2 regions of the Ruixingdingia sedimenti genome follow, and region 2 is predicted to be linked to the other one. Evidence: riboswitches for the same ligand, from Rfam matches in the RefSeq annotation. Region 2 holds a riboswitch; the other holds the start of a gene.
The links. Region 2 has a riboswitch for cobalamin ahead of RGD00_RS18170 (TonB-dependent receptor plug domain-containing protein). Riboswitches for the same ligand answer to the same signal wherever they lie in the genome.
Positions count from the first base shown of each region.

Region 1 (9,900 bases), on a different contig from region 2:
GTTCCCGCGCAAGGAAGCCGTGCAGGTTCATCTGGCCGAGCCCGACGGCATGCGCCTCGTCATTGCCGCGGCGGATCGAGGGCACGGCCGCGATGGACGACATCTCCGACACCGCGGTCAGCGCGCGGATCGCCGTTTCCACCGTGGCGCCGAAATCCGGCCCGTCCATGGTGGCGGCGATGTTGAGCGACCCGAGGTTGCAGGAAATGTCGGTGCCGAGATGCGCATGGGACAGATCCTCGTTGTATTCCGACGCCTCGTTGACCTGAAGGATTTCCGAACACAGGTTCGACATGGTGATGCGCCCGTGCACCGGATTGGCGCGGTTCACCGTGTCCTCGAACATGATATAGGGATAGCCGGATTCGAACTGGATTTCCGCCAGCGTCTGGAAGAAGGCCCGCGCGTTGATCTTCCGCTTGCGGATGCGCTTGTCGTCGACCATCTCGGCATATTTCTCGGTGACGGAAATTTCTGAAAACGGCACGCCATAGACGGCCTGCACGTCATGGGGCGAAAACAGGTACATGTCGGCGTTCCGCCGCGCCAGATCGAAGGTCACATCGGGAATGACGACGCCGAGGCTCAGCGTCTTGATGCGGATCTTTTCGTCGGCATTCTCGCGCTTGGTATCCAGAAACCGCAATATATCAGGATGATGCGCGTTGAGGTACACCGCCCCCGCCCCCTGCCGCGCGCCCAACTGGTTGGCATAGCTGAACGAATCCTCCAGCAGTTTCATCACCGGGATGACGCCCGAGGACTGGTTCTCGATCCCCTTGATCGGCGCGCCCGCTTCGCGCAGGTTGGTCAGCATCAGCGCCACGCCGCCGCCGCGTTTCGACAGTTGCAGGGCGGAATTGATCGACCGGCCGATGCTTTCCATGTTGTCCTCGACCCGCAGCAGGAAACAGGAAATCAACTCGCCGCGGCTTTTCTTGCCGGCGTTCAGGAATGTCGGTGTCGCGGGCTGGAAACGGCCGGAAATGATCTCGTCCATGAAACGCAGCGCCAATGCCTCGTCGCCGCGCGCCAGCGTCAGGGCGACCATCACCACCCGGTCCTCGTAGCGTTCCAGATACCGGTGCCCGTCGCGGGTTTTCAGCGTGTAGCCGGTGTAATACTTGAACGCGCCAAGGAAGGTCGGGAAGCGGAACTTGCGCTTGTAGACCTCGTTCCAGATCCGGCGCTGGAAGTTCTTCGAATACTGATCCAGAACCTCGGGCTCGTAATAACCTTCGTCCACCAGATAGCCGAGCTTTTCGTCAAGGCTATGGAAAAACACGGTATTCTGGTTGACATGTTGCAGGAAATACTGCCGCGCGGCCATGCGGTCGGCGTCGAACCGGATCTTCCCCTCGGCATCATAGAGGTTCAGCATCGCATTCAGCGCGTGGTAATCCAGCGCGGGTTTCACGGCGTCAAGCATTCGGCCCCCAGATATGTCGCAAGCCCCGCGCGCACGCGGGCGATGTCGGTCTCTGTCCCGGCCAGTTCGAAACGATACAGCACGGGTACGTTGCATTTCGCGGCGATCACATCCCCGGCGCAGGCGAAATGCGCGCCGAAATTGCGGTTGCCGCCGGCGATGACCCCGCGCAACGGCGCGCGGCGGGCGGGGTCGTTGAGAAAGCGGATCACCTGTTTGGCCACCGCGCCCCGGCCCTGCCCATCGGCATAGGTGGGGCAGATCAGGACGTAAGGCGCCGCCGGTTCCGGCATCGGTTCCGCCGGTGCGATCGGGATGCGCAGCGCATCCCGCCCCAACCGCGCCACGAAACGCGCCGTGTTCCCCGAGGCCGAGGAATACCAGACCAGCCCCGCCATCGGCCTAGGACAGGCGGCCGATCATGTCGGGGCGAAAGCCCGCCCAATGCGCCTCGCCCGCCACCACGACGGGGGCCTGCCGATAGCCCATCGCCGTTACCCGTTCCATCGCATCGGCATCCTCGGTCAGGTCGATGACGCTGTAGGCGATCCCCCTGGCATCCAGCGCGCGGGTGGTCGCGGTGCACTGCACGCAGGCGGGTTTGGAATAGACGGTGATGGTCATGGGCCTGTCCCTCTGGTGGCGGTGGACAGGGGGCGGATCGGGCAGGCGACAGGCCGGCCGGAACCCACGCCCCCGCGCCCGCCGCACGGTTTCGTTCGCATCGTCCTGGCAGGTCTTCTGGCTCGCGGGTCGCAGCTTGGCCGGCCTTCCCGGGGGCTTCCCAGTGGCGGTTCGACCTTGCTATCCGCTTACAGCTGCGGGGGCAGCGCCGGAATTCCACCGGCTTCCCTTTTCACCCCCGAGTCACCCCGGGGGAACCATGACGGGTTCAGTTAGCCCTGATCGGCGCCCCCGGTCAACCACATATCAACGGGTGGAAGGCGGGGGGCGCAAAATGTTGTGGGTCAGGCGGCAGACTTTTTCCCGTCGACCGGCACATAGTTCAGGATCGGCGCCAGCCAGCGTTCGGTTTCGGCCACACTCATTCCCTTGCGGGCGGCGTAATCCTCGACCTGATCGCGTTCCACCTTGGCGACGCCGAAATAATAGCTGTCGGGATGGCCGATATAGAGGCCGGACACCGACGATCCCGGCCACATCGCCATGCTTTCCGTCAACTGCACGCCCGTCGCGGCCTCGGCATCCAGCAGGCGGAAAAGGGTGGTCTTTTCCGTATGGTCGGGCTGCGCCGGATAGCCGGGGGCGGGGCGGATGCCCTTGTAGGGTTCGGCGATCAGTTCCTGCGGCGTGAACGCCTCGTCCGGGGCATAACCCCACAGGTCCTTGCGCACCCGTTCGTGCAGCATTTCCGCCATCGCCTCTGCGATCCGGTCGGACAGCGCCTTGACCATGATCGCGGCGTAATCGTCGTTGGCGCGTTCATAGCGTGCGGCGATTTCCGATTCCTCGGGCCCCGCGGTCACGACGAAGCCGCCCACCCAGTCGGGCCGGCCCTCGGGCGCCACGAAATCGGCCAGCGCAAGGTTCGGCCGCCCGTCGCGTTTCTGCGTCTGCTGGCGCAGGGTGTGCAGCGTCGCTAACACCTCTGCCCGGTCGTCGCCGGTATATAGGCGGATGTCGTCGCCCACCGTATTCGCGGGCCAGAAGCCCACCACCGCCCGCGGCCTGAACCAGCGTTCGGAAATGATGCGGGACAGCATTTCCTGCGCCTCGGCGAACAGCTGCCGCGCCGCCTCGCCCTGTTTTTCGTCGTCGAGGATGCGGGGGTAGACGCCTTTCAGTTCCCACGTCTGGAAGAACGGGGTCCAGTCGATATAGCGCGCGATGTCCGCCAGATCCCAGTCGTCGATCACCCGCGTGCCGGTGAATTTCGGCGCGGTGGCGGCATGGGCGGACCAGTCGATCTTCATCGCATTCGCCCGGGCGGTGGCCAGCGGCACGCGCTGTTTCGCGCGTTCGGCGCGTTCGTGGCGTTCGGCCACATCCACATATTCGGCGCGGACGCTTTCGACATAGGCCGTCTTCTGCGTGGGCGACAGCAACTGGCTGACCACGCCCACCGCGCGGCTGGCGTCGGTGACATAGACCGCCTGCGACCGTTTATAGCGCGGCGCGATCTTGACCGCCGTGTGCACCTTCGACGTCGTGGCCCCGCCGATCAGCAGCGGGATGTCGAAGCCTTCGCGCTCCATCTCTGCCGCCATGTGGACCATTTCGTCCAGGGACGGCGTGATGAGGCCGGAAAGCCCGATCACATCCACCTTTTCCTCGCGCGCAACCTGAAGGATCTTCTGCGGCGGCACCATCACGCCGAGGTCGATGATCTCGTAGTTGTTGCAGGCCAGCACGACGCCGACGATGTTCTTGCCGATGTCGTGCACATCGCCCTTCACCGTCGCCATCAGCACCCGGCCGGCGGCCTCGCGCCCCGTGCCGCCGTTCGCGGCCTTTTCGGCCTCCATATGCGGCAACAGCACGGCCACCGCCTGTTTCATCACGCGGGCCGATTTCACCACCTGCGGCAGGAACATCTTGCCCGCGCCGAAGAGGTCGCCGACCACGTTCATGCCCGCCATCAGCGGCCCCTCGATCACGTCGAGCGGGCGGGTGGCGGCCAGACGGGCGGCCTCGGTATCGGCCTCGATGAATTCGGTGATGCCGTTGACCAGCGCATGTTCCAGCCGCTTTTCCACCGGCCAGTCGCGCCACGCCAGATCGCGGACCTTTTCTTCCTTCGCGCCGCCCTTGAACCGTTCGGCGATTTCCAGCAGCCGTTCGGTCGAATCCGCGCGGCGGTTCAGGACCACATCCTCGCAGGCCTCGCGCAGGTCGGGTTCGATCTGGTCATAGACGGCCAGCTGCCCGGCGTTGACGATGCCCATGTCCATCCCCGCCTGAATGGCGTGGTAGAGGAACACGGCATGCATCGCCTCGCGCACGGGTTCGTTGCCGCGGAAACTGAACGACAGGTTGGAAACCCCGCCCGACACATGCGCATGGGGCAGGTTCTGGCGGATCCAGCGGGTGGCCTCGATGAAATCGACGCCGTAGTTGTTGTGTTCCTCGATCCCCGTCGCCACGGCAAAGACGTTGGGGTCGAAGATGATGTCCTCTGGCGGAAAACCCACCTCGTCCACCAGAATCCGGTAGGCGCGGGCGCAGATCTCGATCTTGCGCTCGAAACTGTCGGCCTGCCCGGTCTCGTCGAAGGCCATCACCACCACGGCCGCGCCATAGGCAAGGCACAGGCCCGCCTGTTCGCGGAACTGGTCCTCGCCCTCCTTCATGCTGATGGAGTTGACGATGGGCTTGCCCTGCACGCATTTCAGCCCGGCCTCGATCACCTCCCATTTGGAACTGTCGATCATCACCGGCACGCGGGCGATGTCGGGTTCCGACGCGACGAGGTTCAGGAACTCGACCATCGCGGCCTTCGAATCGATCAGGCCCTCGTCCATGTTGATGTCGATGACCTGCGCGCCGTTTTCCACCTGATCGCGCGCGACATCCAGCGCGGCGGCGTAATCGCGGTTGGTGATCAGCTTGCGGAACCGGGCGGATCCGGTGACGTTCGTCCGTTCGCCCACGTTGACGAAGGGGATGTCGGGCGTCAGGACGAAGGGCTCGAGGCCCGAAAGGCGCAGGTAACGGGTCATTTCACTACCCTCGGCGGGAAGGGGGCGATGGCGTCGGCGATCGCACGGATATGGTCGGGCGTGGTGCCGCAGCAGCCGCCGACGACATTCACCAGTCCCTCGCGGGCGAAATCGCCGATCTGGGCTGCGGTATCCTCGGGCCCCTCGTCATACTGGCCGAAGGCGTTGGGCAGGCCCGCGTTGGGATAGGCGCAGGTGAAGGTGTCGGCCACCGCGGCCAGTTCGGCCAGATGCGGGCGCATCGCGGCGGCGCCCAATGCGCAGTTCAGCCCCACGGTGAAGGGCCGCGCATGGCGTACCGAATGCCAGAAGGCCGTGGGCGTCTGGCCCGACAGCGTGCGGCCGGAGGCATCGGTGATTGTGCCGGAAATCATCACCGGCAGGCGGGTGCCATGTTCGGCGAACGCCTCGAAACAGGCGAAGATCGCGGCCTTGGCGTTCAGTGTGTCGAAGATCGTCTCGACCAGGATGATGTCGGCCCCGCCTTCGATCAGCGCCCGGATCTGCTGGCCATAGGCCATGCGCAGATCGTCGAAGGTGACGGCGCGATAGCCGGGGTTGTTCACATCGGGCGACAGCGAGGCCGTGCGGTTCGTCGGCCCCACGGCGCCTGCGACGAACCGGGGCTTGCCGTCGATGGCGGTCGCCCGGTCCAGCGCCCGGCGCACGATCCGCGCGCCCTCGGCGTTGAGGTCGTGCACCGCCGATTCCATCCCGTAGTCCGCCTGCGCGATGGTGGTGGCGGAAAAGGTGTTGGTTTCCACGATATCCGCCCCGGCCATGGCGTATTTGAAGTGGATCTCTTCGATCGCCTCGGGCTGGGTCAGGATCAGAAGGTCGTTGTTGCCCTTCTGGGGGTGATCCGAATGGTGGCGGCAGGCGCAGCCCGCGCCATGGCCGGCATAATCCTCCTCCGACAGGCCGAGGCCCTGGATCTGCGTCCCCATCGCCCCGTCGAGGATCAGGATGCGTTCACGGGCGAGGGTTTCAAGCTGGCCGAAGGCCGCGCTGCGGGGAAGATGGAAGCTCTGCATGGGTCCGCCGATGGGCTGTATCAGACGGGGACCTTACTCCGACAGAAAACCGTTGGAAAGTTCATGTTTCTGGACAAGATCATGAGGCGGACAGCAAGTTGGGCGCCGCCGCCGCCAGCGTCTGCGCGGTTTCCACCAGCAGGCGGTGGCCCATGATATGCGCCTCTGTCCGGTCGCGGTCGGCGATGCGGACCATGCCGATGGACAGGTTCACATCCGGCGGCAGTTCCAGCGGCAGCGGTTCCAGCACGCCGAGCCGGGCGAAATGCGCCACCAGCGACCGCGACAGGAACCCGATCGCATCCGTCACCTGCAACGTACCCACGTTCGCCATCGTCGATACGCTGTCCACGCGGTTCTTGGTGATCGGGATGCGCCGGTTCATGAACATCGCCTCGATCGCGCCGCGGGCGAGCGTATTGGCCGGGGGCAGCACCAGCGGATAGCCCTGAAGTTCCTCCCACGCGATGCGTTCGCGGCTGGTCAGCGGATGGCCGCGCCGCGCCGCCGCCACCACCGGGTCGGTGAACAGGATCTCTGTCTCGAATTCGGGCCCCATCTGCGGCCCGCCCAGAAGCCCCACGGCAAAGTCGATCTGCCCGGTCTTGAGCGCGGGCAGAAGGCTGTCCATCGTGCCCTCGCGCAGGCTGACGGTGGTGTTGGGCAGTTCGCTTTCCAGCCGGGCGATGAAGGCGGGGATCAGGTAGACCGCCGTCGCCGGCAGGGTGCCGATGGAAATGTGGCTCGATCCCTGGAACAGGATCTCTTCCAGTTCGCGTTCGGCCTGTTCGATGCGAATCATCACCCGGCGCGAATGCCGGATCAGGCAGCCGCCGGCGTCGGTCGGCACCAGCCCGCTTTTCGCCCGGCGGAACAGCGGCGCGCCTATTCCTTGTTCAAGCCCGGCCAGCGCCTTGGAAATCGCGGGCTGCGTGAGGTTCAGATAGGTCGCCGCCTTCACCACACTGCGGTGGTCGTCCAGCGCGATCAGCAGCCGCATATGCCGGATGTTCAGGTTGTTTTTCAGGAAGATGCGCAGGTTCGTCATGACCGCCGCCCGGGGATGTATTCCAAACGGTTATGTTTGTCTGTGATATAAGTCAATTGACTTCATGTTCATCGGCAACGAACGTCGCCGCCACTAGCCCCGCGCCAAGGAACGGGGACGGCATGGAGGTAAGATGACGAAGCTTCGTACACTGTCGGCCCTGATGGGCGGGATCGCGGCCGTTTCGGTGCTGGCCACCGGTGCGCTGGCCGAAGACGCCTGGTATCCGCTGGAGGTGGAGGCGATCAAGGCGGGCGCCACCGAGCGCGCGCCTGCGGCCTATTCGCCGCTCAGTGCCACCGAAAAGGCGTCGAAGAACTGGCAGATCTGCGTGTCGCTGCCGCATATGAAGGATCCGTTCTTCCTGGCGATGAACTATGGCATGGTCGAAGAGGCCAAGCTTCTGGGCGTCGATGTGCAGACGCTGGATGCCGGCGGCTACGACAAGCTGGCCAACCAGATCAGCCAGATCGAGAACTGCGTCGCCGGCGGCGCGGATGCGGTGGTGATGGTCGCCGTGTCGCAGGACGGGATGGACAACCTTCTGGGAGAGTTGAAGCAGAAGGGCATCCCCGTCATCGACGCGATCAACGGCGTGTCGTCCAGGGACACCGCCGCCCGCGTACTGACCAGCCCCTATGACGAGGGTCTGCGCGCCGGCCAGTATCTGGCCGCGAAACACCCCGCCGGGTCGGAAACGGCCAATGTCGGCTGGCTGCCGGGCCCCGCGGGCGCGGGCTTCGTCACCGCCTTCGACAGCGGTTTCCAGAAGGGGATCGAGGGCAGCGCCATCAAGGTCGTCGAAACCAAGCATGGCGACGTGGGCAAGGAAATCCAGGCCGCGCTGGTCGAGGACATGCTCCAGACCCATGACGATATCGACTATGTGGTCGGCACCGCGGTGATGGTCGAAGGCGCATTGCCGCTGCTGCGCGCCAAGGGCGTGCAGGACAAGGTGAAACTGGTGTCGGTCTATACCACGCCGGGGGTGCATGCCTCGCTCAAGGCCGGGCAGATCGAAGCAGCGGGCGCGGCGCCGGTGGTGCTGACCTCGCGCGTCATCCTCGATACCGCGGTGCGCGTGCTGGAAAACAAGGTGGAGTTCACCGATGTCGGCACGCTCGGCAAGGTCTATACCGTCGATACGATCGGCGAACTGGACCCGCTCGCGGTGATGGCACCTGCGCGCTATGCGCCGGTGTTCTCGCTCGACCAGTAACCGCAGGGGGCCGGCCCTTGCGGCCGGCCCGTCCAGGGACCGATCCGATGACCGCAGCCGCCGCCCCCCTGGCCGTACCGGCCGGGCCAGCCCTAGCCGTGTCCGAGGCCGTGCCGACGCTGGCCGTCGAGGGCCTGACCAAGCTTTACGGCCAGCATGCCGCGCTGGACGACGTGTCGCTGCGCTTCATGCCCGGCGAGGTGCATGTGCTGTTCGGCGAAAACGGCGCCGGCAAGTCCACGCTGATTTCCATGATCGCCGGGGCGAACACGCCCACATCCGGCACGATCCTGATGCAGGGCCGCCCCGTCGAGTTCGAAAGCGTGCGGCAGGCGCGTGCGGCGGGCGTGCGGGCGGTGTTCCAGGAATTCTCGCTGGTGCCCGACCTGACGGTGGCGGAAAACATCACCCTTGGCGAGGAACCGGTGGCGGGCCTGCGCCGTCTGGGGCTGGCGGGGGTGCTGTCGAAATCCGCCGCGCGGGCAGAGGCGCGCCGGCTGATCGACGATCTGGGCTTCGATCTGAACCCCGATGCGCGTGTCTGCACGCTGACCCGGGGCAAGCAGCAGATGGTGGAAATCTGCAAGGCGATGCGCCTGCGCCCCGACCTGCTGATCCTCGACGAACCCACGGCCTCGCTGTCCGAACACGACAGTCAGGCGCTGTTCGCGCTGATCCGGCGGCTAACGGCGGCGGGGACGGCGATCATCTATGTCACCCACCGGATGCATGAAATCCCGCTGATCGGCACGCGGCTGTCGGTGCTGCGCGACGGCCAGTTCGTCGCCACCGTCCCCGCCGACACGCCCGAGGACCGGCTGATCGAACTGATGACCGGCCGCAGCCTGGCCAAGATCTATCCCAGACCCCGCGCCGATCTGGGCGAGGTGGTGCTGGAACTGTCGAATGTCACCCTCGCCCCGCAGGTGGGCGCCGAACCCGTGCGCAATGCCAGCCTGACCGTGCGGGCGGGCGAAATCGTCGGCATCGCGGGCCTTGTCGGCTGCGGCAAGGGCAATCTGGCGCAGGCCTGTTTCGGGCTGCACCGCATCGTGGAAGGCGAGATGCGCCTGAAGGGCCGTCCCTTCCGCCCGCGCCACCCCGCCGACGCGATCCGCAAGGGCCTGTGGTACAGCCCCGCCGACCGCAAGCACGACGGTCTGGCGCTGGAGCTTTCGGCGCACCGGAACATGATCCTGTCCGGGCTCAGCTTCGGCCCGTCGCGCGGGGAATTCCTGCGCCCGCGGCGCGACGAGCTGCGGTTGCGCGATCTGGTGCAGATGGTGGACTTCGACGCCCGCCGCCTGTCCGAACCCGTGGGGCGGTTTTCGGGCGGCAACCAGCAGAAGATCCTTCTGGGCAAGGCGCTGGTGCAGGATGTCGAGGTCTATGTCTTTGACGAACCTACCGTGGGCGTCGACATCGGCGCGTGCCTGTCGATCTACCGCTGCCTTGCCGCGCTGTCGGCGCGCGGCGCGGCAATTCTGGTG
Region 1 is NZ_JAVKPH010000006.1:60,131-70,030, forward strand. It holds gene nrdE (class 1b ribonucleoside-diphosphate reductase subunit alpha) at 1-1,429, opposite strand, end outside; gene nrdI (class Ib ribonucleoside-diphosphate reductase assembly flavoprotein NrdI) at 1,414-1,827, opposite strand; gene nrdH (glutaredoxin-like protein NrdH) at 1,832-2,053, opposite strand; cobalamin riboswitch at 2,144-2,330, opposite strand; gene metH (methionine synthase) at 2,398-5,109, opposite strand; gene RGD00_RS07400 (homocysteine S-methyltransferase family protein) at 5,106-6,143, opposite strand; gene RGD00_RS07405 (LysR family transcriptional regulator) at 6,223-7,191, opposite strand; gene torT (TMAO reductase system periplasmic protein TorT) at 7,325-8,410, shown strand; gene RGD00_RS07415 (sugar ABC transporter ATP-binding protein) at 8,458-9,900, shown strand, end outside.
Region 1: another riboswitch for cobalamin. It lies ahead of nrdH (glutaredoxin-like protein NrdH); the one in region 2 lies ahead of RGD00_RS18170 (TonB-dependent receptor plug domain-containing protein).

Region 2 (9,900 bases):
GGGCGGCGGCTTCGGCATGAAGGCCACGAACTATCCCGAATACCCCGTCCTCGCCCATATCGCGCGCCTTCTGCGCCGCCCCGTTCGCTGGATGGCGGATCGCACCGAATCGATGCTGTCCGACAACGGGGGCCGCGATCTGGTGTCCGAGGCGGTGCTGGCCTTCGACGCCGCCCGCCGCATCACCGCCTACCGGGTGGATATCGCCTGCAACCTCGGCGCCTACAATTCGCAGAACGGCCAGATCATCCAGGCCGACATTTCGTCCAAGGTGCTGACCGGGGTCTATGACATCCCCGCCGCCCATGCGGTCGCGCGCGGCTATTACACCAATACCACCCAGGTCGATGCCTATCGCGGCGCGGGGCGGCCCGAGGCGATCTATACCCTGGAACGCGCGATGGACGAGGCCGCGCGGCAGATGGGCACCGATCCCTTCGCGCTGCGCGAGGCGAATTTCATCCGTACCTTCCCCTATCGCACGCCCTCGGGCGAAACCTATGACGTGGGCGATTTTCCCCGCGTTCTGGCGCGGTTGCGGGCCGAAGCCGATGTGGCGGGCTTTCCCGCCCGGCGCGCGGCCTCTGCCGGGCGGGGGCGGCTGCGGGGCATGGGGCTGGCCTATTACGTCGAGGCGATCCTGGGCGATCCGACCGAGGGCGCGACGGTGGTGTTCAATGCCGATGGCACGGTGGACCTGCTGGTCGGCACGCAGTCGAACGGGCAGGGGCACGAGACCGTCTATGCCCGCTTCCTGTCGGAACAGACCGGCATTCCGATGGCGGCGATCCGCGTGGTGCAGGGCGACAGCGACCGGATCGCGAAAGGCGGCGGCACCGGGGGCTCGCGTTCGGTGACGACGCAGACCAATGCGACACTGGCCGCCGTCACGGCGATGGTCGCGGCCTTCACCCCTTTCCTCGCCGGCGAACTGGGGGCCGAACCCGCCTTTGCCGAGGGCGCTTTCCGCGCGCCCGGGTCGAACCGCACGCTGACGCTGCTCGAGGCGGCGGACCTCGCCCGCGCGCGCGGGCGCACCGACCTTCTGCGCCACGCGGCAGAGGCGAAGCTGGCCGGCCGGTCCTATCCCAACGGCGCGCATCTGGCAGAGGTCGAGGTGGACCCGGAAACCGGGCAGGTGGAACTGGTGGCCTATGCGGTGGCCGACGATCTGGGCAACCTTCTGGACCCGCAACTGGTGGCGGGGCAGATCCATGGCGGCATCGCGCAGGGGGCGGGGCAGGCGCTGTGCGAACATGTGGTGCATGACGCCCACGGCCAGTTGCTGACCGCGACCTTCATGGATTACGCCATGCCGCGCGCCGCCGATTTCCCGCGCTTCCGCCTCGCCTCGGTGCCGGTGCCGACGCGCACCAACCCGCTCGGCATGAAGGGTTGCGGCGAGGCGGGGACGGTGGGCGCGCTGCCGGCGGTGGCCAATGCGGTGCGCGACGCGCTGGCGCCCGCGGGCGTGGCGCGGGTCGACATGCCCTTCACGCCCGCGCGTGTCTGGGCCTGGCTGAAGGAGGCCGGCCACGATCCGTCTGCGTGACATCCTCGGCTGGTTCAGCCGGCCCCGGGTCGAGCTTGCCACGCCCGAGCCCCCGCCCTCGCGGGCGGGGACCGATCATGTCGTGATCCTCGACGGCACCATGTCCTCGCTGGAACCGGGGGAGGAGACGAACGCCGGCCTCACCTTCCGCCTGCTGTCGGAGGCGCGGGCGCGCGCGCATCTGTCGCTTTATTACGAACCGGGGCTGCAATGGCAGGGCTGGCGGCATGCGGGCGACGTGGCGCAGGGCCGGGGGCTCGACCGGCAGATCCGGCGCGCCTACGGCTTTCTCGCCTCGCGCTACCGGCCCGGCGACCGGATCTATCTTTTCGGCTATTCGCGCGGGGCCTATGCGGTGCGCTCGCTTGCCGGAATGATCGACCGGGTGGGGCTGCTGCGGCGCGATGCCGCGACGGAACGCAACGTGCGCCTGGCCTACCGCCACTACCAGACCGGCCCCGACACCCCCGCCGCCCGCGCCTTCGTCGAGGCCCATTGCCGGCCCGGGGTGGTGGTCCAGATGGTGGGGGTCTGGGATACGGTCAAGGCGCTCGGCCTGCGGCTGCCGGTGGTCTGGCGCTTCACCGAGGTCGCGCACCGCTTTCACAACCACCAGCTGGGGCCGACGATCCGCTTCGGCTTTCAGGCGCTGGCGCTGCACGAGACGCGGGTGGTGTTCGAACCCGTGCTGTGGCACTGCCCGCCGGAATGGGACGGCAGCGTGGAACAGGTCTGGTTCCGCGGCGCGCATGGCGACATCGGCGGGCAACTGGGCGGGTTCCGGGCGGCGCGGCCGCTGTCGAACATCCCGCTGGTCTGGATGCTGGAAAAGGCAGAGGCCTGCGGCCTGCCGCTGCCCACGGGCTGGCACGCGCGCTTTCCCTGCGATCCGCATGCGCCGATGGTCGGCACCTGGCGCGACTGGGGCAAGATCTTTCTGCTGCGCAAGCCCCGGGTGGTGGGGCGCGACCGTTCCGAACGCATCCACCCCACCGCCCTGCCGGTACCCCCCGCGGCCCCCACCCCCGCCCCGCCCGCGCCCCTCGCGCCGCGCTAGGGGCCCTCCGCCCGGCGGCAGTGCGGGGGGAAAGCGCAGGAGCCTCCGGCGGGGATATTTGGGGACAGAAAATGAGCTGGACAGGCTCTTCCCCGGCCCTGTTCATTTTCTGTCTGAAAATATCCCGGGGTCCGGGGCAGCGCCCCGGCGCCGACCGCCGGGCCGGGTGCGCCCGGGGCCTCAGCCCGGCAGGATGATGCAGGTCGTGCTGGCGCTGGCGTAAAGCCTGCCGTCCGCCACCCCGCGCAGTTCGGCGGTGGCGACGGCGGTGCTGCGCCCGGCATGGGCGACGGTGCCCGTTGCCTCCGCCTCTGTCCCCGGGGGCAGGGCGCGGGTCAGGTTCACCTTGTATTCCAGCGTCGTATAGCCCTGTCCGCGCGCCAGCACCGACATCACCGCGCAGCCCATCGCGCTGTCGAGGATCGCGCCGTACCAGCCGCCGTGCACCGTGCCCATCGGGTTGAGATGCGCGAAACCCGCGCGGCCCCGGAACAGCACGCGGCCCGGTTCCGCCGCGGTCATCGTGAAATCCATCGTGGCGCAGATGGGCGGCGCCGCGATCTCGCCCCGCAGCATCGCCTGCAACGCCTCGATCCCCGCCATCGCCGCCAGATCCGCGCGCCCCGCCATGTCCTCGGGCCGTTGTGCGATCCATGCCGTGCCGGTCATCCCTTGCCCTCCGTGCCGCCGCCATCCCAGCATGCACCGCCCGTGCGGCGTGTCGAGCCGTTCCCTTGCGGCATGCCGCCCGGCCCATCGGCCCTTGACATGCGCGCCACGCGGTCTATCAGGGCATCACTTCGGTTTTCGCCGTGCGGGCCTGTCCGGGCGGCGGATGAAAAGGGAACGCGGTGCAGCCCCATGGGCCCAATCCGCGGCTGCCCCCGCAACTGTAGGCGGCGAGCGACGGCCATATGTGCCACTGGGGGTTTCCCCGGGAAGGCCGGCCCGAGCAGCGACCCGCGAGCCAGGAGACCTGCCGAGGTGATCACCTTCCCGCCGTGCGAGGGGCGCGGGCGGAGGCGGATCAACCGCCCGTGGTGACGCAAGCACCGTCGGCGGAAGGCCAGCCCTTCCAAGGACATTCGACAGCGTTCGCCGCCGGGGCCCGCGCCCTGGCGCCCAGACGGCCATCGGAGGGCCCGGGACATGACCAGATTCGCATCCCTTACCGCACTTGCCACCATCTTTGTCGCCGGCGCCGCCCCCCTGCGGGCGGAACCCGAGACCACCGTGCTGGACGAGATCGTCCTGACCGCCAACCGCATCCCCACCGCGGCCGACCGCACCGGCGCCTCGGTCAGCGTGATCGACGACGAGGCGCTGGCCGAGGCCGGCAGCGCGCGGCTGGCCACCGTGCTCGACCGGTTGCCGGGCTTCAGCCTGCGCAGCCGGGGCCCGGCGGGCACGCAGATGGGCTTCACCCTGCGCGGGGCCACGCAGAACTATGTCGGCGTCTATGTCGACGGGATCGACGTGACCGACCCGTCGGGCACGCAGGTGGCGTTCGATTTCGGCGGCACGATGGCCACCGGCCTGTCCCGGGTCGAGGTGCTGCGCGGGTCGCAATCGGCGCTCTACGGCTCGCGCGCCATCGGCGGGGTGATCTCGATCACCACCGCGCGCGCGACCGAGGAGGGCACGCATCAGTCCCTCGCGGTCGAGGCCGGCAGTTTCGGCACCGCCTCGGCGATCTGGGGGCTGACCCACAAGTCCGACCGGGGCGAGGCGGCGCTCACGCTCGGCCGGTTCGTCTCGGACGGGTTTTCCGCCGCCGACGAGGCCGCGGGCAACACCGAGGCCGATGGCTTCCGCCAGAGCCGGGTGTCGTTCAACGGCGCGCTGAACCTCGAGGGCGGCGCGCGCATCGGCCTGTCGGCGTTCCTGGACCGCAGCACCGGCGCCTATGACGAGGGTTTTCCCCTGGGTGACGGCCTGCCGCCCTATGACGAGATCAACAAGACCCGTTCGGGCGGCCTGCGCGTATTCGCCGAATTCGACACCGGCCCGGTGGCGCATGAACTGTCGGCCAGCACCTACCGGATCGAGCGGCGGATCATGGACGGCAACGCCTGGGGCACCTCGGACACCACCTATACCGGCACGCGGCGCACGCTGGCCTGGCAGGGCGTGACCGATCTGGGGCAGGCGGCGACGCTGGCCTTCGGCGCCGACTGGAACCGCGAGGATTACGACGCGGCGGGCACCTATGGCGCACCCTCTGCCCGCACCACCACCACCGGCGTCTTTGCCGAAATCGACTGGGCCGTGGCGCCGACGCTCGACATCGCCACGACGCTGCGCCACGACGACCATTCCCTGTTCGGCGGTGCGACGACGGGGCGGATCGCGCTGGCCTGGCGGCCGACCGACCGGCTGACCATCCGCGCGCAGGCGGGCACGGGCTATCGCGCGCCTTCGAACTATGAACTCTACAGCGCCTATGGGTCGGTCGCGAACCAGCCCGAAACCAGCCGCACCCTCGACTTCGGCGTCGAATACCGCCCGGACGACCGCACCACCCTGCGCGCCACGGCCTTCCTGCTCGAGGTCGAGGATCTCATCGACTACGATTTCGCCAGCACCGCCTGTCCGGCCGCGGTCGCCTCCGGCTGGCCGGGCTGCTATGTCCAGGTGCCCGGCACCTCGCGCCGCAGCGGGGTGGAGCTTGAGGGCGCGTTCGATCTGTCCAACCGGCTGCGCCTGACGGCGAGCTATGCCTATATCGACAGCAAGACCAACGCCTCTTCGGCCTGGGCGCGGGTGCCGCAGCACGAACTGGGCCTGGGTCTGGATGCGGTGCTGACCGACCGGCTGACGGCGGGCGTGTCGCTGCAACATGCCGCCGGGCGGCGGGGGATGAAGGATTACACGCTGGTGGACGCCCGTCTGGGATATGCGATTTCCGACCGGGCAGAGGCCTATCTGCGGGTGGAAAACCTGTTCGACGAACAATATCAGCTGGTGAATGGCTATGGCACCTCGGACCGGGCGGTCTATGTCGGCCTCAGCGCGCGTTTCTAGGGCGCTCGCGCTGGCGCTTTGCCTGCTGGTCCCCGCAATTGCGGGGGCCGGAACGCCGCCCCTGCGGGTGGTGTCGATCAACCTGTGCACCGATCAGCTGGCCATGGCGCTGGCGGCGCCGGGGCAGCTGGTGTCGGTCTCCTACCTCTCTGCCGATCCGCGCATGTCGATGATGGCCGACCGCGCGGCGGCCTATCCGCTCAACCACGCCGGCGCCGAAGAGGTCTATCTGATGCGCCCCGATCTGGTGCTGGGCGGGATCTACACCAACCGCGGCTCGGTCGAGATCCTGCAGCGGCTCGGCGTGCCGGTGCTGCTGCTGCCGCCCGTGGACCGGCTGGAGGATGTGGCGGCGCAGATGCGCACCGTCGGCGCGGCCCTGGGCCGCACGGCAGAGGCAGAGGCGCAGGTGGCCGCGTTCGAGGCAGCCCTCGCCGCGCTGCGGGTGGATCTGCCCCCGGTGACGGCGGCGCAATACCACCCTAACGGCTATACCACCGGCACCGGCACGCTGGCGGACGAGATCATGCGCCATACCGGCTATGCCAATATCGCCGCGCGGGCGGGGGTGGCGGGGGGCGGCGTGCTGGCCCTGGAACGGTTGGTGATGGAGGATCCGCAGGTGATCGTGACCGCCCGCCCCTGGCCCGGCGCCTCGCGGTCCGAGGAACTGCTGGTCCATCCCGCGCTGGCCGCGCTGCGCGCGCGGGCGGCGCAGGTGCCGCTGGCCGATGCGGGTTGGTCCTGCGGCACGCCCGCGATGCTGGCGGCCGTGGCCGGCATGGCTGCCGCGCGCCGCGCGATGGAGGGGCGATGACCCTGCGCCTTGCCCCGCCGCTTGGCCTGCTGGTCGCGGTGTTGTTCGCGGCCTCGCTGCTGACCGGCCCGGCGGGGCTGTCGCTGGCCGACAGCCTCGGCGCGCTGCTGGCGGGGCGGGGCGAGGCGGCGGTGCTGGTGATGCGCGAAATCCGCCTGCCGCGGGCGGTTCTGGGGCTGCTGGTAGGGGCGGGGCTCGGGCTCGCCGGGGCGGCGATGCAGGGGTTCCTGCGCAACCCGCTGGCCGAACCGGGGCTGATCGGCGTGTCGCCGGCGGCGAGCCTCGGGGCGGTGATCTCGCTCCAGACCGGGGCGGCGGCTGCCTTTGCGCTGGCGCTGCCGCTGGCGGCGCTGACGGGGGCGGGGGTGGCGGTGGCGCTGGCGCTGATGCTGGCGGGGCCGCGGGGGGGCTCGTTCACGCTGATCCTTGCGGGGATCGCGATTTCGGCGCTGGCGGGGGCGCTGACCTCGCTGGTGCTGAACCTGTCGCCCAATCCTTACGCGGCGGCGGAAATCGTGTTCTGGATGATGGGCTCGCTGGCCGACCGTTCGATGGATCATGTGGCGCTTGCCGCGCCCTTCCTGATCGGGGGGGCGGCCTTGCTGCTGACCACCGGGCGGGCGCTGGATGCGCTGACCCTGGGCGAGGATGCGGCGCAGTCGATGGGCGTGTCGCTGGTGTCGCTGCGGTTGCGTCTGCTGGTCGGCACCGCCGCCGTGGTGGGCGCGGCGACGGCGGTGGCGGGCGCGGTGGGCTTCGTCGGCCTTGTCGTGCCGCATCTTCTGCGCCCAGCGGTGGGGGCGCGGCCGGGGCGGCTGATGATCGCCTCGGCGCTTGGCGGGGCGGCGATGCTGCTGGCGGCGGACCTCGCCACAAGGCTGATCGCGCCGGAACGCGACCTGAAGCTCGGCGTGTTGACGGCGATCGTGGGCGCGCCTTTCTTCCTGCGGCTGATCTGGCAGATGCGGGGGCGGGAATGAGGCTGGAGTTGCAAGACCTCACCGTCCTGCGCGGCCCATGCCCGGTGGTCGAGGGCGTGACGCTGACCCTCGGCCCTGGCGAATTCGTGGGGCTGATCGGCCCCAACGGCGCGGGCAAGACGACGCTGATGCGCGCGGCGCTCGGCCTTCTGCCGCATCGCGGGCATGCGTCGCTGGCGGCGCTGCCTGCGCCCGCCCGCGCCCGCGCCTGCGCCTTCCTGCCGCAATCGCGCGAAGTGGCCTGGGCGATCAGCGTCGAGGCGCTGGTGGCCCTGGGCCGCGCCCCGCACCGCAGCGCCGCGGCGGACGACCGCGCGGCGGTGGACCGGGCGCTGGCGCGCATGGGGCTCGACGCCTACCGCAATCGCGCCGCCAATGCGCTGTCGGGGGGCGAGCTTGCCCGCGTGCTGATGGCCCGCGCGCTGGCGCAGGAGACGCCGCTGATCCTCGCCGACGAACCCGCCGCCGGGCTCGACCCCGAAAACCAGATCCGCGCGATGGAGGTCTTTGCGGCGCTGGCGGCAGAGGGGCGGGGGGTCATGGCCTCGGTCCATGACCTCGGGCTTGCGGCGCGGCATTGCACGCGGCTGGTGATGCTGTCGCGGGGCAGGGTGGCGGCGGACGGCCCGCCCGCCGCGGTGCTGACGCCCGACAGGCTGGCCGAGGTGTTCAACATCCGCGCCTTCCACACCGACACACCGGACGGCCCGGTGTTCCAGCCGCTGGCGGTGGTGCGCTGATCACCAGTGCCCGGTATTGGGCATGCTGACCCAGGGTTCGGCCGGCGTCAGCGCCGCGCCCCGCTGCAACAGTTCCACCGACACGTTGTCGGGGCTGCGCACGAAGGCCATGCGCCCGTCGCGCGGCGGGCGGTTGATGGTCACGCCGTTGTCCATCAGATGGCGGCAGGTGGCGTGGATGTCGTCGACCTCATAGGCCAGATGGCCGAAATGCCGGCTGTCCGAGGGCAGGCCGGGATCGCCGTCCCAGTTCCAGGTCAGCTCCACCGGGCAGTCCTCCTGCCCCGGGGGCGCCATGAACACCAGCGTGAAGCGGCCCTGTTCGCTGTCCATCCGGCGGGTCTCTTGCAGGCCCAGAAGCGCGTAGAAGGCCATGGATTTCTCGAGGTCCAGCACGCGGACCATGGTGTGCAGATAGCGGATCGTCATCGGGTGTCCTCCTGTTGCGGGCAGGATAGGCGCGCGCGCCGCCCTTGGCCAGCGCCGGGGGCTCTGCCCCCGGACCCCCGGGCGGCCCTTCGCCAACCGGTGGTGCGGGGGAAAAGGGCGGTGGCCTCCGGCGGGGATATTTAAGGACAGAAAATGAAGAGGGTCAGTGTCTTACCAGACACTCTTCATTTTCTGTCTGAAAATATCCCGGGGGTCCGGGGGCTGGCCCCCGGCGCCGTCCTGTCCACCCGTGCCGTCGGCTGGGTACAGCGCCCCGTCAGAACACCGACCGGATCCCGAACGCCACCCCCAGGCTCTGCCCGTCGTGCAGCGCCACGGGCGAGCGCATGCGCTGTGCCCGCAGGTCGAGCGTGGGGGCGAAGCCCATGTAGTCGAGCCGCTCGAAGGTCAGCGACAGCCCCGCCTCCAGCCGCCGGTCGTCGCGGCCGAGGGGGGCGAGCAGGGTGGGGCCGAAGCGGCGCGTCTCCGCCGACAGGCTCGCCGCCACCCGCACGCCCATGACCGGCGCCGCGCGGCGCCATTCCAGCCCCACGGCCACCGCATCATGCGCGATGTCGCGCGAAAGGGCCCGTGTGTCCCGCACGCCTGCCGACAGGCGCAGCGCGTCGCCGTTCGCCAGCCGCCGGACCAGCCCCAGATCGAGGCTCAGCACATCGGTGTCGCGGCCGGGCGTGTCACGGCGCCACTGGCGCTGCCCGCCGAGAACGGCCTCGACGCTCAGCCCGCGGGTCAGGACCCGTTCCAGCCCCAGATCGAGCCGCAGGTAATCCGACAGCGCCCGCCCGCCATAGCGGTTGTGCCCCATCGCGGCGTCGAGGCTGAACACCGCCGGCGCATCCCCGAGGCGGCGGCGGTGCGAGATGCCGGTTTCCAGCACCGCATAGGCATAGTCGCGCCCGCGCGCGGCGGGGGCCTGGGCGCGGGCCTTGTCGGACAGGCGCACCAGCCGCTGCGCCGCGGCCAGCCGCAGATGCGTTTCCGCCCGCCCGTCCTGCGCCAGCCGCCAGCGGGCCGAAAGACCCAGGCCCGCCTCCAGCCCCGACAGCGCCTGCGCATCGCCCGACAGCGCGAAGGGCAGGCCGAAGATTTCCACCGTGTCGTGGCGGCTGCCGTTGTTGACGTTGGACGAAGGGGTGAGCGACAGGCTGAACTGCAACGACAGCGGATTGCGCGTGCGCACATAGCGGAAGTCGCGTTCGGCCACCGCCCGGGCGCGGGCGTCGGGCGCGGTCTGGGCCGCGCGGCGCAGCCAGACCTGTGCCGCCATCCGCCGCCCGTCG
Region 2 is NZ_JAVKPH010000028.1:8,552-18,451, forward strand. It holds gene RGD00_RS18155 (xanthine dehydrogenase family protein molybdopterin-binding subunit) at 1-1,552, shown strand, start outside; gene RGD00_RS18160 (DUF2235 domain-containing protein) at 1,539-2,609, shown strand; gene RGD00_RS18165 (PaaI family thioesterase) at 2,790-3,278, opposite strand; cobalamin riboswitch at 3,394-3,607, shown strand; gene RGD00_RS18170 (TonB-dependent receptor plug domain-containing protein) at 3,759-5,633, shown strand; gene RGD00_RS18175 (ABC transporter substrate-binding protein) at 5,704-6,450, shown strand; gene RGD00_RS18180 (FecCD family ABC transporter permease) at 6,447-7,430, shown strand; gene RGD00_RS18185 (ABC transporter ATP-binding protein) at 7,427-8,170, shown strand; gene RGD00_RS18190 (VOC family protein) at 8,171-8,599, opposite strand; gene RGD00_RS18195 (hypothetical protein) at 8,877-9,900, opposite strand, start outside.